2 regions of the Bradyrhizobium sp. TM239 genome follow, and region 2 is predicted to be linked to the other one. Evidence: riboswitches for the same ligand, from Rfam matches in the RefSeq annotation. Region 2 holds a riboswitch; the other holds the start of a gene.
What was found. Region 2 has a riboswitch for S-adenosylmethionine ahead of AABA84_RS31195 (O-succinylhomoserine sulfhydrylase). Riboswitches for the same ligand answer to the same signal wherever they lie in the genome.
Positions count from the first base shown of each region.

Region 1: another riboswitch for S-adenosylmethionine. It lies ahead of metX (homoserine O-acetyltransferase MetX); the one in region 2 lies ahead of AABA84_RS31195 (O-succinylhomoserine sulfhydrylase).

Region 1 covers NZ_BTIR01000001.1:738,052-746,352, forward strand. Annotated here, with positions in the region: gene AABA84_RS03585 (alpha/beta fold hydrolase) at 1-600, shown strand, start outside; gene metW (methionine biosynthesis protein MetW) at 715-1,377, opposite strand; gene metX (homoserine O-acetyltransferase MetX) at 1,379-2,575, opposite strand; SAM riboswitch at 2,667-2,746, opposite strand; gene AABA84_RS03600 (chorismate mutase) at 2,905-3,753, shown strand; gene hisC (histidinol-phosphate transaminase) at 3,790-4,887, shown strand; gene AABA84_RS03610 (prephenate/arogenate dehydrogenase family protein) at 4,884-5,819, shown strand; gene AABA84_RS03615 (DUF2125 domain-containing protein) at 5,937-7,121, opposite strand; gene AABA84_RS03620 (gamma-glutamylcyclotransferase) at 7,232-7,840, shown strand; gene AABA84_RS03625 (lysophospholipid acyltransferase family protein) at 7,939-8,301, opposite strand, start outside.
Region 2 covers NZ_BTIR01000023.1:76,234-84,534, reverse strand. Annotated here, with positions in the region: gene apaG (Co2+/Mg2+ efflux protein ApaG) at 463-855, opposite strand; gene AABA84_RS31210 (OpgC domain-containing protein) at 1,035-2,345, shown strand; gene AABA84_RS31205 (SGNH/GDSL hydrolase family protein) at 2,345-3,118, shown strand; gene AABA84_RS31200 (SGNH/GDSL hydrolase family protein) at 3,131-4,123, shown strand; gene AABA84_RS31195 (O-succinylhomoserine sulfhydrylase) at 4,230-5,417, opposite strand; SAM riboswitch at 5,492-5,571, opposite strand; gene AABA84_RS31190 (2'-deoxycytidine 5'-triphosphate deaminase) at 5,709-6,890, shown strand; gene AABA84_RS31185 (Fic family protein) at 6,892-7,563, opposite strand; gene AABA84_RS31180 (hypothetical protein) at 7,564-7,755, opposite strand; gene AABA84_RS31175 (2'-deoxycytidine 5'-triphosphate deaminase) at 7,959-8,301, shown strand, end outside.

The sequences.
Region 1 (8,301 bases), on a different contig from region 2:
GCCCATCTGGTCGGCCTGTCGATGGGCGCTTATTCCTCGCTGCAGATCGGATTGAACGCGCCGCAGCGCGCGCTGTCGATGACGCTGGCCGGCGTCGGCTCCGGCTCGGAGATCGAGAACCTGGAGGCCTGGCGCAAGCAGTGCCGCGCCAATGCCGAGCAATTCGAGACGCTGGGCTCCGCCGAGGTCGCAAAGGTCACGCGCGAGGCGCCGAGCCGGATTCCCTTCCTGGTGAAGGACCCGCGCGGCCATGCCGATTTCTATGCCGCGCTGGCGCGCCACGATTCCAAGGGATCGGCGCGCACGATGCGCGGCTTCCAGGGCGGCCGCCCCTCGATCTACACGATGACGGACGCAATCAAGCGCGCATCGACGCCGGCGCTGATCATCTGCGGCGACGAGGACGATCCGTGCGTCGGGCCGAGCCTGTTCCTGAAGCAGCATCTGCCCACGGCGGGGCTGGCGATGTTTCCGAAGTCCGGCCACGTGCTCAATCTCGAGGAGCCCGCGCTGTTCAACGAGAGCGTGGAGCGGTTCGTGACGCTGGTGGAAGCCGGGCGATGGCCGGTGCGCGATCCGCGATCGCTGGCTCTACACTAGCTGTCATTCCGGGATGCGCCGAAGGCGCAGGCCCGGAATCCATCGGGCTGCGGCGTTGTTGCACGATGGATTCCGGGCTCGCGCTACGCGCGCCCCGGAATGACGCCTACGGCGTCACTTCCCCCCGCCCCGGCTGAGCAAGAACACCGCCTGCTCGCCGAACATGTTCCACACCCACCAGGGCAGGTTCAGCGGCACCGGGCGGCCGTAGAGATCGAGCGCGACCGAGCGCTCCATCTTGACGTTGATCTCGTCGCAGAGCTGCACGAAATCCTTGATGGTGCAGAAATGGATGTTGGCGGTGTCGTACCAGGTCGCCGGCAAATTCTCGGTGCGCGGCATGTGGCCGCCGATCAGGAGCTGGAGCCGCATCTTCCAGAAGCCGAAATTCGGGAACGAGACGATGGCGCGGCGGCCGATGCGCAGCAGATTCTCCAGCACCACCCTCGGCTGCCGCGTCGCCTGCAGCGTCTGCGACAGGATCACGTAGTCGAAGGCGTCGTCGGGATAATTGACGAGGTCGGTGTCGGCGTCGCCCTGCACCACCGCAAGGCCCTTGGCGACGCAGCGGTTGACGCCCTCGCGCGACAGCTCGATGCCGCGGCCGTCGATGCCGCGGGTCTCCAGCAGCTGAAGCAGGTCGCCCTCGCCGCAGCCGACGTCGAGCACTTTCGAACCCGGCTTGACCATGTCGGCGACCAGCAGATGGTCGGCGCGAAACTGACCGGACGATCCGGTCGCAAGGCCGCCCAGCGGCAATACTTCCTGCACAGACATGCTAGCCATCCTTCAGTCCACGCGCCTTGCCCGCCGATTGCAGGAAGGCGCGGGAGATATCGAAGAATTCGGGGACGTCGAGCAGGAAGGCGTCGTGGCCGCGATCGGTCTCGATCTCGGCGAACGACACCCGTGCGCTCGACGCATTCAGCGCGTGCACCAGCGCGCGCGATTCCGAGGTCGGAAACAGCCAATCGCTGGTGAAGGAGACCACGCAGAAGCGGGTCGCAATTTCCGCGAACGCCTTCGCGAGCACGCCGCCATGGTCGGCGGCGATGTCGAAATAGTCCATCGCACGCGTCAGATAGAGATAGGCGTTGGCGTCGAAGCGCTCGACGAAGGACGAGCCCTGGTAGCGCAGATAGGACTCGACCTGGAAGTCGGCGTCGAACGAGAAGGTCGGCAGCTCGCGGTCCTGCATGCGCCGGCCGAACTTGCGATGCAGCGCTGCGTCCGAGAGATAGGTGATGTGCGCCGCCATCCGCGCCACCGCGAGCCCGCGATGCGGATGGATGCCATGATCGGCATAGCCGCCGCCGTGCCAGTCGGGATCGGCCATCACGGCCTGGCGGCCGAGCTCGTGGAAGGCGATGTTCTGCGCCGAGTGCCGCGTCGAGCAGGCGATCGCCAGCGCGGAGAACACGCGGCCCGGATAGGCCGCGGTCCATTGCAGCACCTGCATGCCGCCCATCGAGCCGCCGACGACCGCGAACAGCGTGTCGATGCCGAGCCGGTCGACCAGCATCGCCTGCGCACGCACCATGTCGGGGATGGTGATGACGGGGAAATCGAGGCCCCAGACCTTGCCGGTGGAAGGATTGATCGAGGCCGGCCCGGTCGAGCCCATGCAGCCGCCGATCACGTTGGAGCAAATGATGAAGTAGTGCTTGGGATCTATGGGTCGGCCGGGGCCGACCAGCGTCTCCCACCAGCCGGGCTTGCCGGTGACGGGATGCACATTGGCGACATGCTGATCGCCGGTCAGCGCATGGCAGATCAGCACCGCGTTGGAGCGATCGGCGTTGAGCTCGCCATAGGTCTGGTAGGCGATCTGGAACGGGGTGAGATCGACGCCGCAATCGAGCCGCAGCGGCTGCTCGGCGCCGAAATGCGCGATCTGCGAGCTTGGATGATCCACCTCGTGCGACCGCTCGTCGGCGCTGATCGCAGGACTCGGTATCGACTTGACGCCACCCATCTGACCATCGACCTCGTTTGCGATCAAACGCGTGATCGCCACTTGCATCAGGCCATGAAAAACCCGGCCTGAACGATAGGTTCGGCCGGGATCGGAAGCGTCCCCGGCCTGTTTAGCGAGTTTTTTAACGTGGCTGCAAGCCGGCCGGCTCAAATGACCACGGAACGGGCAAAAGCTACCGTCTTGGGCGGTTTTCGTCAAGTCGCGGCCCGGATCGACCAAATTCGCCTGCTACGCCGTCGGCGGAAAGCAGCGTCATTTCTCTTTGCTTTCGCGGCCCCGACTGCCTAATCAGGGCATCCCCCCATCGGAACGATCGACAGCCAGATATGTCCCAACGTCCGCCCGCGCCACCATCGCTGCAGGAACTGCGCAAGGAGATCGACGCGATCGACGCGGAGATGCATCGCCTGCTGATGGCCCGCGGCGACATCATCGACCGCCTGATCCAGGTGAAGCAGACCCAGGAGGTCGGCTCGGCGTTCCGCCCGGCGCGCGAGGCCGCCATGATGCGCGAGATCGTGCAGCGCCATCGCGGCATCCTGCCGCTCGACACGGTCGAGAGCATCTGGCGCGTCATCATCTCGACGTTCACTTACGTGCAGGCGCCGTTCTCCGTGCATGCCGACATCTCGGCGAGCGAGCCGGCGATGCGCGATTCCGCGCGCTTCCATTTTGGCTTCACCGTGCCTTACGTCGCGCATTTCAGCGCGCAGGCCGCGGTCGAGGCGGTGGCGAAATCCAAGGGCGATCTGGCGCTGGTCTCGGCAACATCCAGCCGCACACCCTGGTGGCTCTCGCTGGAGGAGACCGGTGCGCCAAAAATCATCGCGCGGATGCCCTTCGTCGAGCGCGCCGACCATCCGGCGGCACTGCCGGTGTTCGCGATCTCGCGCGTCGCCGACAGCGCCCTGGTGACGGAGGTCGAGACCTTCAGCGTGCGCGTGTCCGGCTGGAACGCCGAGGTCGCGCGCGCCCTGTCGCCGCTTGCCGAGATCGTGGCGGTGCCCGATACCGCCTTCGACGGCGCGGCGCTGCTGGTCTCGGTCACGAGCGCGACCAGCATCGACAAAATCAGGGCTGCCCTGATCGAGGCGGGGGCCTCGGTACGCTCCACGGCTCTCGTCGGCAGCCACGCAACGCGCTATACGGTGCCCCCGACCGGGGCGAAATCGTAAACCACGCGCCGCGCCCCGCCATTTTCGGAGTTCAAGATGTCCCGCCCCGTGCCGAATCCCGGCATCCTCGATATTGCGCCCTACACGCCCGGCAAGAGCCCGGTCGCCGAGCCGGGCCGCAAGGTGTTCAAGCTGTCGGCGAACGAGACGCCGTTCGGGCCCTCGCCCAAGGCAATCGAAGCCTTCAAGCACGTGGCGGATCACCTGGAAGACTATCCGGAAGGAACCTCGCGCGTGCTGCGCGAGGCGATCGGCCGCCACTTCGGGCTCGATCCCAACCGCATCATCTGCGGCGCCGGCTCGGACGAGATCCTCAATCTTTTGGCGCACACCTATCTCAGCCACGGTGACGAGGCGATCTCCACCACGCACGGCTTCCTGGTCTACCCGATCGCGACCATGGCGGTCGGCGCCAAGAATGTCGTCGCAGCCGAGAAGAACCTCACCTGCGACGTCGATGCCATCCTCAAGGCGGTGACGCCGAAGACAAAGCTGGTGTGGCTCGCCAATCCCAACAACCCGACCGGCACCTATGTGCCGTTCGACGAGATCAAGCGCCTGCGCGCCGGCCTGCCCTCGCACGTGCTGCTGGTGCTCGACGCCGCCTATTGCGACTACGTCTCGCGCAACGACTACGAGATGGGGATCGAGCTGGTCGCCACCACCGAGAACACGGTGGTGACGCACACCTTCTCCAAGATCCACGGCCTCGCCGCGCTGCGCATCGGCTGGATGTTCGGCCCCGAGCACATCATCGACGCGGTCAACCGCATCCGCGGTCCGTTCAACGTGTCGACGCCGGCGATGTATGCCGCGGTCGCCGCGATCGAGGACACCGCGCACCAGGCGATGTCGAAGCAGTTCACCGAGACCTGGCGCAACTGGCTGACCGAGGAGATCGGCAAGCTCGGCCTGAAGGTGACGCCGAGCGTCGCCAATTTCGTGCTGATCCACTTCCCGACCGACAAGGGCAAGACCGCCGATGACGCCGACGCCTTCCTCACCAAACGCGGCCTCGTGCTGCGCGCGCTGAAGAACTACGGCCTGCCGCATTCGCTGCGCATGACCATCGGCACCGAGGAGGCCAACCGCCTCGTCGTCGACGGCTTGCGCGACTTCATGGCCGGCAGATGAGCGCGAATCCGCACTTCCAGCGCGTCGCGCTGATCGGCTTCGGCCTGATCGGCGGCTCGATCGCGCGCGCTGCGAAGCTCCAGGGCCTGGCGGGCGAGATCGTCACCACCGCGCGCTCGGAGAAGACCCGCGCGCGGGTGATGGAGCTCGGTATCGTCGACCAGGTCGTGGCGACCAATGCGGAGGCGGTGAAGGATGCTGATCTCGTCATCCTCTGCATTCCCGTCGGCGCCTGCGGCGAGGTCGCGCAGGAGATCGCCGCGCATCTGAAGCCCGGCGCGATCATCTCCGACGTCGGCTCGGTCAAGGGCGCCATCGTCAGGGACATGGCGCCGCATCTGCCGAAGTCGGTTCATTTCGTGCCGGCGCACCCGGTGGCGGGCACCGAGCATTCGGGGCCGGATTCCGGCTTCGCCGAGCTCTTCATCAACCGCTGGTGCATCCTCACCCCCCCGGAAGGTGTCGATGCCGCCGCCACCGATCGCCTGCGCGCGTTCTGGGCGGCGATGGGCGCCAAGGTCGAGGTGATGACGCCGGATCATCACGATCTCGTGCTCGCGATCACCAGCCATCTGCCGCATCTGATCGCCTACACCATCGTCGGCACCGCCGACGAGCTGGCGCAGGTGACGGAGTCCGAGGTGATCAAGTTCTCCGCCGGCGGTTTCCGCGATTTCACCCGCATCGCGGCGTCCGACCCGACGATGTGGCGCGACGTCTTCCTCGCCAACAAGGAGGCCGTGCTGGAGATGCTCGGCACCTTCACCGAGGATCTCGCAAAGCTCACTCGCGCCATCCGCCGCGGCGACGGCGAGGCGCTGTTCGACCATTTCACGCGCACCCGCGCCATCCGCCGCGGCATCGTCGAGATCGGCCAGGATTCGGCGGCCGCGGATTTCGGCCGTCAGCATGGGGCGCTGAAGCAGCCGTGAGCCTGTAGCCCAGACAAAGCTGCGTAGCCCGGATGGAGCGCAAGCGTAATCCGGGACGTGCCAGCTGTGATCAAGAACCCCGGATTGCGCTGCGCTCCATCCGGGCTACGGAAGCACTCAATACAGCGGCGGGATCTGGCCGACCTTGACCGGGCCGAGCAGCACGGCGCCGTCGACGAATTTCAGCGGGAAGCTTCTCGCCTTCTTGCCTTCCAGCGTGCTCTCGGTGCCGATCGAGTTGATGCCGGCGGCAACGCCGGCATTGGCGTTCTGCTTGATCACCTTGCCAAGGCCGGGCACGGCGCGATCGAGTGCGCCGAACAGATTGTTGAGGTCCTGCGACTTCACGCCGGGCGCGACGCGGTCGAGCGTGGCCTGCGGCACGCCCTCCTCCAGCATCTTCTCGATGCCGAGCGCCGGGATCACGCGCTCGAGGCCCGTGACGGTCATCTGCAATTCACCATCCAGGCGCCCATTGACGGAGAGGCCAAGAGTGCCGGCCGCAACCGCGATCATCTCGCCCTGCTGGATCCGCGACTGCACGATCTCGATGTGACCGCCGGCGGCCTGGATTTCGCGAAAACGCTGCGGCCAGGGCTTTGGCGTGAGGTCGGACAGGCCGGTGATCTTGGCGCGCGTGTCCGCCTCGAACGGCTCTGCGAGCAAGGGATGAACGCCCTGGATGCTGCCCTGCGCGACATGGAGCACGGTCTCGATCACGGGATGAACGGCCGGCGATCCATCCGCGAGGCGCCCGTGCAGCTCGACCTGCTTGGCGCGCGCGAGCGGCACCTGCATGCTGCCGTCGAGCCGATTGATGTTGGGATGGTCGAACACGATGGAGGCACGATCCGGCACCGCCGGCAGGCCGACCACGCTGCTGCGGCCCTTGCTCCAGTTCACCACGAAGGTGTTTTGCGTGACGCCGTCGGTCAGCGTCGCGGGCGCCGAGAATTCGGCGATGACGAGCTTGGGATCGTAGACCTGGGCGACGACCAGGATGTTGTCGAGCTTGGCCGTGAACGGCGTCTTGCTCGCATTCTGCGAGACCAGGGCGACACTGGCGCCGGAGCACTGGACCTCGAAGCGGAACGGGAAGCCGGCGATCGAGCGCTTGGCGCAATCATAGATGCGGCCGGACTTGGCCTCCTGCGCCCGCCAGGCGTCGGCGGCCACTTCGGCCTGCGAAGCGGCATAGAACCAGAAGCAGCTCCAGGCGACGGCGAGGATCAGGACGAGGACGGGGGCGATGAAAAGGCCCCAACGGGAGCGGCGGCCTGCGGCAACGGTCATATTGGACATGCGGCGACCCTTTGGCCCCAGATTTTGGCAAATGTAAGCGAGGCAAGCCCCCGACGAAAGGCGGAGAATTCGCTTCGCTTGGGGGCGCGGTTCTGGTAGCCGTGCCCGAAATGTCCGAAATCACCCTCCCCTCCGTCACGACAGCCACGGGCGACCTCTGGGTGTTCGGCTATGGTTCGCTGATGTGGCGGCCGGGCTTCGACTTCGAGGAGCGCGTCCCGGCGCGGCTGGTCGGCGAGCACCGCGCGCTCTGCGTCTATTCCTTCGTCCATCGCGGCACGCCGGAGAAGCCGGGCCTGGTGCTCGGGCTCGACCGCGGCGGCGCCTGCCGCGGCATTGCCTTCCGTGTCGCTGAAAAGAACCGCACCGAGGTCGTCGCGTATTTGCGGGCGCGCGAGCAGGTCACCTCGGTCTATCGCGAGGTGATGCGCTCGGTGTGGCTGGAGAACGATGCGCGCCAGCGCGTCTCCGCGCTCGCCTATGTCGTCGACCGCGGCCATGTGCAATATGCCGGCCGCCTCTCGCTCGCCGAGCAGCACCGCCATGTCGTCCAGGGCCACGGCCAGTCCGGCGCCAACCGCGACTACGTCACCGCGACGGTGAAGGCGATCGAGGCCGAAGGTTTTCGCGATATGCAATTGCATCAGCTTGCGACCATGCTGCATGGCGAGGCGCATTCCCTGCACGCGCCGGCTCCTGACGATCGAGAGAGCCGCTAAAGCATGATCCGGAAAAGTGCGCAGCGGTTTTCCGAAAAAATCATGCTTAAACAACAACCCTAAAGCGCGATGACGATTCATCCTCATCGCATCGCGCTTTAGCTCTCCGACGGGGCGTAACTCGGCGAGGCGCCGATCAATTGCTCCTGCTCCTTGCGGCCGGCTTCGACGAGACGGCTGGTTGCCTCTTCGATGGCCGTTTGCACACGGGAGAGAAACTCATCCTTCGGCAGGCCTGACGGCAACGGATCGAGGAATTCCACCACGAGCGTGCCGGGATAGCGCATGAAGGTGCGGCGGGGCCAGAACAGGCCGGAGTTGAGCGCGATCGGCAGGCACGGCACGCCGCAGGACGAATAGATCTGCGCAAAGCCGGTCTTGTAGTCGGGCGGCGCGCCTGGCGCGCGGCGCGTGCCTTCCGGAAAGATGACGAGCTGCCGGCCCGAGCGCACCGCCTCGCG
Region 2 (8,301 bases):
CTACGGTCAAGCCTTTCGAAGATGCGCGCGAGCCCAACCGGGCAGACGGCATCGTCAATTCGAACGGCGAGGGAGGCCAGAGGGAACTCGGCTCCCGGGAGAGCACGGCATAAGCCGTCCGACCATCGCGCAGGGAAGGCCGAGTGATCGGCACCACCTGTATGCTGCTGTGCGGTTCTTTTTGCGCGTGCTTTCGCGCAGCGGACCGCGGGTGCGAGCCGGCACCCGGTCTTCCCTGCGCCCTCTTGGCTTTAGAGGGCGAGCGATGAAGCAAAGCTCGGGCGAATTGAGCCGCGAGGCTGCGATGGCGTGTCTGCAGCCATACACTCGGTGTCATCGCCCGGCTTTGACCGGGCGATCCAGTACTCCGAGACGGCGGTGATTGAACCGATAAGCCACGGCGTACTGGATTCCCCGCCTTCGCGGGGAATGACAGCGCGTCCGGGACACGAGAGCGAGGCCTTAATTCAACACCCGCTTGTTGTCCGGGCTATCCAGCGAAAACGCGGGAACGTCGATCTCGAAGCGCTCGCCGCTTTCGGTGACCATCTGGTAGCGGCCGGTCATGAAGCCGGAGGCGGTGGAGAGCGGAACGCCCGAGGTGTATTCGAAGCGCTCGCCGGGGGCCAGGATCGGCTGCTCGCCGACCACGCCCTCGCCCTTGACCTCCTGCTGGCGGCCGGAGGCATCGGTGATGATCCAGTGCCGCGTCTTGAGCTGCACGGTCTCCTCGCCCGAATTGACGATGACGATGGTGTAGGACCAGAAGTAGCGGGAACGGTCGGCCGACGACTGCTCCGGAACAAAGTTCGGCTCGACGGTCACTTCGATCTGGCGGGTCACGGCGCGGTACATGGTTGCTATCATACCGAAATCCGGCGCTGGAACCAAACGCCGGAGGCGGCTTTGGCGACATCGTCCCGCCAGAATTCGAGGGGAATGACACCCGGACGTGATCCGGCCGCTTTGCGAGACGACGACCGGACCGGTACACTCCTCAACGTCGCGATTTGCCGAAGGGTTTTTAGGCCCCGATGACCATTGCCGACCAAGTGACGGGATCGACGATCGCGGGAACCGCCAACCCTGCTGACGTCAAGCCCGCTGACGTCAGGCCTGCAGACAGCATGGCTGTGGACAGCAGGCCCGCGGGGGCGACGCCGCGCGCGAGGGCGCCGGCCATCACGCTGCCTGCCATCGGCGAGCGCGAGCTCCGGCTCGACCTGTTCCGCGGGCTGGCGCTGTGGCTGATCTTCATCGACCATCTGCCGCCGAGTCTGCTGACCTGGTTCACGATCCGCAATTACGGCTTCAGCGACGCCACCGAGATCTTCATCTTCATCTCCGGCTACACCGCCGCCTTCGTCTATGGAAGGGCGATGCTGGAGAGCGGCGTCGTCATCGCCACCGCGCGCATCCTGCGCCGGGTCTGGCAGATCTACGTCGCCCACGTCTTCCTGTTCACGATCTTCCTCGCCGAAATCTCCTACGTCGCGACCCGGTTCGAGAACCCGCTCTACACCGAAGAGATGGGGATCATGGATTTCCTCAAGCAGCCCGACGTCACCATCGTGCAGGCGCTGCTGCTGCGTTTCCGCCCCGTCAACATGGACGTGCTGCCGCTCTACATCGTGCTGATGCTGGCGCTGCCGCTGATCCTGTGGTCGATGAAATGGCGCCCCGACGTCACGCTCGGCCTCTCGGTCGTGCTCTACGCGGTCACCTGGGAATACGATCTCTACTTCTCCGCCTATCCGAACGGATTCTGGGCGTTCAATCCGCTGGCCTGGCAATTGCTGTTCGTCTTCGGGGCATGGTGCGCGCTCGGCGGTGCGCGGCGCATGTCGCGTATCCTGGCTTCGCCGGTGACGATGTGGATCTCGATCGCCTATCTCGCCGCGGCGTTCTACGTGACGCTGACCTGGTACGTGCCGCAGCTCTCCCAATTCATGCCGAAGCGGGTCGAGCAGTGGATGTATCCGATCGACAAGACCGACCTCGACGTGCTGCGCTTCACGCATTTCCTGGCGCTGGCCGCGCTCACCGTGCGCTTCCTCCCCCGGGATTGGCCGGGCTTGAAATCGCGCTGGTTGCGACCATTGATTCTATGTGGCCAGCATTCTCTCGAGATCTTCTGCCTCGGCGTCTTCCTGGCCTTCGCCGGGCATTTCATTCTCGCCGAAGTCTCCGGCGGCGCAGCCATGCATGCGCTGATTAGTCTCTCCGGGGTCCTGATCATGTGGGGCGTGGCCTGGGTGATTTCGTGGTACAAGCGCGTGGCTGACAAGAGCGGTGCGAAAACCAAAAACGCCGTCGGCAACGCCGATCTGGCGGGAGGGGGCTGATGAAGGCGAAGGTTCTCCTGAGCCTGGTCCTGCTATGCGGTAGCCTCGCCGCGCCTGTGGCGCGCGCGGGCGATGCTGCGCCTGCCACCGCGCCCGCGGCGTGCGAATTGCCGTCTTATCTGCTTACCAGCGAAAGCCAGCTTCCCAAGGTCGCCGAGGCCGTCAAGGCCGGCAAGCCGCTCGAAATCCTGGTCATTGGCAGCCGCTCGACCACGATTCCGTCCTCGGAGGGCAGCTCCTATCCGGCGCGCATGGAAGCGATTCTGAAGGAAAAGCTGCTGCCGCCAGAAGTGGTGCACGTCTCCGTAGAAATACAGAGCAAGCGAACGGCGGAGGAGGCCGCCTCGACCTTCGTTAAGCTGATGGAAGCAAAAACGCCTACTTTGGTCGTCTGGCAGACCGGGACCGTGGATGCCATCCGATCCATCGATCCCGACGAATTCCGCAGCGCCGTTACCGAAGGTGTTATTGCGTTGCAAAAGGCAGGGGCCGACGTCGTCTTGATGAATTTGCAGTACAGCCCGCGTACCGAAACGATGATCTCGGCCCAACCATTTCTCGATAATATGCGCGTTGTGGCGCAGGAGCACGATATTCCGCTGTTCGATCGTTTCGCGATCATGCGGCAGTGGAATGATCAGGGTCAGTTCGACCTGTTCAGCCCGTCCCGCGGGCCCGAGCTGGCGAAGCAGGTTCATGATTGCCTTGGCCGGGCGTTGGCACAGTTCGTGATCGACGCAGCCCATCTGGAGCCGGTCCAGCAGCAAAATTGAGGTCTAGCGTTAATGAGTTCTCTCCGCCCTTTTTGCCTGACGGCATGGCTGGCCGCGCCTGCAGCAGCAGTGCTGTTGTCGCTGGCGCCGGCCGCGCAGTCCCATGCGCAGACGCAAGCCGCACAGGCGACGCCCGCACCCGCGCAGTCAGTTGATCCGGCGCCCGCCTCGCCCGCACAGACCAATGTCGCCGCAACCTCTCCCGAGCAGCGCGGCATCGCCGCGCGCGCCATCGACAAGGTGAAGCAGGTCGCCAAATCCGCCGGCGACGTGTTCAACCGCGTGCCCTGCCTGCCGCCGAAGGGCGGTGCGAAGGCGATGGGCTCGCTGCCGCATGTCGCGGGCAAGCTCGTCGCCGGCAAGCCCGTCCTCATCGTCGCGTTCGGCTCGTCGTCGACCGCGGGGTTCGGCGCCAGCTCGCCGGAATTCAATTATCCCAATCGCCTCGCCGCGCAGCTGCACCGGCACTATCCGACCGCCGACATCACCGTCGTCAATGCTGGCGTCGGCGGCGAGGATGCGCCCGAGATGATGAAGCGCCTCCAGACCGAGGTGATCGACGTGCATCCGGATCTCGTGATCTGGCAGGTCGGCACCAACGCGGTGCTGCGCAACCTCGATCCCGGCGACACCGCAAAGCTGGTCGAGGACGGCATCAGCCGCATCCAGGCCGCCGGCGGCGCCGACATCGTGCTGGTCGATCCGCAATATTCGCCGGCCGTCAACCAGCGCGCCGAGAGCGCCGGCAAGATGGTGAAGCTGCTCGGCAAGGTCGCCGAGCTCCGTCACGTCGGCATCTTCCCGCGCTTCGAGGTGATGCGCGACTGGCACGAGAAGCAGGCTATCCCGGTCGAGAGCTTCGTCATCGCCGACGGCCTGCACATGAACGATTGGGGCTACGCCTGCTTCGCCCAGCTGCTCGGCGACGACATCATCCGCTCCGTCGGCCAGATCAAGCTGGGCGTGAACGTGCCGGGGGATGTGCGGACCTATCGGCCGATGTAGGCGCGGTGCCGTAGGGTGGGTTAGGCGAAGCCGTAACCCACCATGCTTCAGCGAATGCCAAACGAAGTTGGTGGATTACGCCTTCGGCTAATCCACCCTACAAAGCCTACGCCTTCTCCAGCGCCGCGGTCAGATCCTCGATCAGATCATCCGCATGCTCGAGCCCTGCCGAGAAGCGAATAAAACCCTCGCTGATGCCGAGCGCGGCGCGGTCTTCCGGCTTCAGACGCTGATGCGTCGTGGTGGCCGGATGCGTGACGAGGCTCTTGGCGTCGCCGAGATTGTTGGAGATCTTCGCCAGCTTCAGTTCGTTGAGCACGCGGAACGCCGCCTGCTTGCCGCCCTTGACCTCGAAGCCGACCAGCGTCGAGCCGCCGCGCATCTGCTTCTTCACGAGCGCCGCCTGCGGATGATCGGCGCGGCCCGGGAAAACCAGCCGCGAAATCTTCGGGTGGCTCGCCAGCACGTCGGCGATACGCGCGGCGGTCTCGGTCTGCGCGCGCACGCGCACGCCCAGCGTCTCCAGGCCCTTGAGCAGGACCCAGGCGTTGAACGGCGAGATCGACGGGCCGGTCTGGCGCATGAAATTGTGGATGTGTTCGGCGATGAAGGCTTCCGACGACAGGATGATGCCGCCGAGGCAGCGGCCCTGGCCGTCGATATGCTTGGTCGCGGAATAGACCACGACGTCGGCCCCGAGCGCGAGCGGGCTCTGCCAGATCGGCGTTGCGAACACGTTGTCGACCACGAGCCGCGCGCCGCCCTTGTGCGCGATCTCGGCGATGCCGGGAATGTCGAGCACGTCGAGGGTCGGGTTGGTCGGGCTCTCCAGGAAGAACGTCTTGGTGTTCGGCCTCACGGCGCGCTGCCATTGGTCGAGATCGAGGCCGTCGACCAGCGTGGTCTCGATGCCGTAGCGCGGCAAGAGGTCCTGCACGACGTAGAGGCACGAGCCGAACAGGGCGCGGGAGGCCACCACGTGGTCGCCGGCCTTGAGCGGCGCCAGGATCGCGGTCGTCACCGCGGCCATGCCGGTCGCCGCCGAGCGCGCGGCCTCGGCGCCTTCGAGCTCGATCATGCGGCGCTCGAACATCGCGATGGTGGGATTGGAGTAGCGCGAATAGATGAAGCCCGGATCCTCGCCCTTGAACCGCGCCTCGCACTGCTCCGCGGTGTCGTAGACGTAGCCTTGCGTCAAAAACAGCGCCTCCGACGTCTCGCCATATTGCGAGCGCAGGGTGCCGGAATGGACCAGGCGGGTTTCGGGACGGTAGTTGGTGGTCGACTTCGACATAGGTACCTCCGACATGACCGTCTTGTCGAAAACGGTCACAAAAAAACCGGCCTGGATATCTCCACGGGCCGGGATCACAGAGGTCCCCGGCCTGTTTAGCGACTTATTTAACGTGGCTGCAAGCCGGCCGGCTCAAATCACCACGGGATAAGGTTCCTATAGCTCTGTTGATGACCTGTTGACAAGTGGTTTGCAACAAATGGGAACTGGGTAAAACGTCGAATTGGGTTGCTCAAAAATCGCGACGCACATACACCTTGGCTCTCACCTGCATCTCCCCGGGGAAGAACCATGGTCGCTCTGCCGCTGGCATCCGATAATAGAGAAGAATTGCTTCCGCTTGATATCCCTGAAGACAATCTTTCGTTGACTGCCGGCATCTTGCCAGCTCAGTGGATTAAGAGGCTTTTTGATCGGGACCAGATTGGTGGGAAGCCGCTTGCTGAGGGACAAATTCAGCCGGCGAGTTTGGACCTTCGTCTCGGGAAGATCGCTTATAAGATCCATGCAAGCTTTCTTCCCGGTACCAACTCCTCTGTTCAGAAGAGAGTTGAGCAGCTGACCTCTTACGAGCTCGATCTGTCCACGCCGCAGGTGCTGACACGTGGCTCGGTCTATCTCGTCGAGATTGAGGAGCAGCTGAATTTGAGCAACTCATTGTCGGCGGTGGCTAACCCAAAGAGTTCGACCGGCCGGTTGGACGTCTTCACGCGCGTAATCGCAGACCGAAGCGACGCGTTCGATGTCATACCAGCAGGATACAAGGGGAAACTATGGGCCGAGGTGTCGCCCCGGACTTTTGATGTGATGGTTCGTCAAGGGACGCGCCTCAGTCAAATTCGCTTTCGGCGCCGCACATCGAGTCAGCATGTTCACTCGACGTCACGTCTCGACGACACTCAGCTGGAAGCTCTTCACGCTCGGTCCCGTGTTACGGACGAGAAGCCGATCATAAGGCAAGGACTGAATCTCCGCGTAAATCTCAAGCGGGATAACGGATCGAATATAATTGCTTACCGAGCCAAGCGTTACACCAATTTCATTGATATGGACAAAGTCGGCGCTTATCGAGTGGACGATTATTGGGATGCTATTGAGCCGAATGCAGCAGGCAACTTGTTGCTGAGTCCGGGTGAATTTTATATTTTGGCATCGAAGGAAAAGCTGCACATTCCCAATGACCATGCAGCGGAGATGGTGGCCATCGACCCCATCATGGGTGAATTCCGTGTGCACTACGCGGGCTTTTTTGATCCCGGATTTGGCATGACGTCTAGTGACGGGCCTGGCAGCAAGGCCGTCCTAGAGGTTAGGACTTATGATATCCCATTCTTTCTGGAGGATGGCCAAACTATCGGGCGTTTGGAGTTCGAGCGTCTCACAGACAAGCCCACGGCGGACTACGGCGCAGCCATCTCTTCAAACTACCAGGGGCAAAGACTTAAGCTTTCAAAGCACTTTATTCAGCGATAGTTCAGGGTGCGTGCCCGCTCGTCGCAGGCAGCGAAGCGGCGGGCGCGGCTGCGGCCGATGATTGAGCCGTGGCGGACTGCAGTTGTTCGTTGACGAGCTTCGAGACGAGCGCGTGTAGTACGCTCAGGTCTAGATTGCCTTGTGCAAACGAGTCATGTCCTAGCTGAAGTGCGTCACAATATTGCTGTCTATTCTGGCGGATAAGATCGGGAAGTATCTTTGTGCCCGGTAATAATCCGCCAGCTGCGATACAAAGCACAAAATAACAAGTTGCTCGCGCAGTCCTACCGTTCCCATTGATGAATGGGTGAATGTTATTAATCCGCCACAGTACATAAGTGGCCAGGGCGATGGGGTCCGTGGTCTGGTCCCAACTGCGATTGACGGTGTTGACAAAGTCGTCCATCAGCGCCTGAACACGATAGTGAGCAGGCGGTGCGTATTGCCCCACGCTCACCGGGCAGGGGCGATATTCACCTGCGTAAGCATGAAGGCAAGTTATGGCGTGAAAGTTGAAAGCCTTAACAAGTTGCTGAGAAAGAAAGGGCTTCCCCATATCTAGGGAAGCCTGAACAATTGAGCGCAAAAAGTCGTACTGTCTGTTGCCGTTAGAAATCTCCAGAGCTTTGTATACAGGGTGGCTCTCTGTATTAACTAGCTCATAGACAATCACTTAGGCGACCTTTCGCCCTTTCTGTTGAGCGAGGATCTCTCCTACCTCCGCACGAGTAATCTCGTTGCTGGCTTTCAAAGACCCCATGACAAAAGACAGGCGCTGCTGCTCAACCTCTTCTGGGGGCTGGGGGAGGCCCACGGCACGCTTCAAGGCGGCAAGCAGTTCTGGATCAGTCTTCAGCTCAGACATTTTGTTCCCTGACTTTCAACATAGTATACAACCTTTGAGGAGTCTTTTCAAGACTCCTGACGCGTGTAGGTTGTGTTTCTTCTCGCGCTCTGCGCGAGTGGCTAGGTTATCTGGTATGGAAAGTCTCGAAGTGGGTCAGAGTTCAGTTCCAGTGTGCCCCCCAAAGCTCGCGGGTGAACAACGGCCATTGAGAACAGAGGTAGATGTCTATCGCCAGGAATGAAAATGGCATTTTGCCGGACCGCATGATCGCGGCGATGGCCGACGCCGGCCACATCCTGCCTGCCTACGACTTCGTCGAAAGCCAAATCCAGCCGGCGAGCCTCGATTTGCGCCTCGGCGACATCGCCTATCGCGTCCGCGCCAGTTTCCTGCCCGGTCCCGGCGCCACCGTCGCCGAGCGCATCGACGAGTTGAAGCTGCACGAATTTAGCCTCGTCGACGGCGCGGTGCTGGAGACCAACTGCGTCTACATCGTGCCGCTGCTGGAAAGCCTAGCGCTGCCGCCGGAAATCGTTGCGGCCGCGAACCCGAAGAGCTCCACCG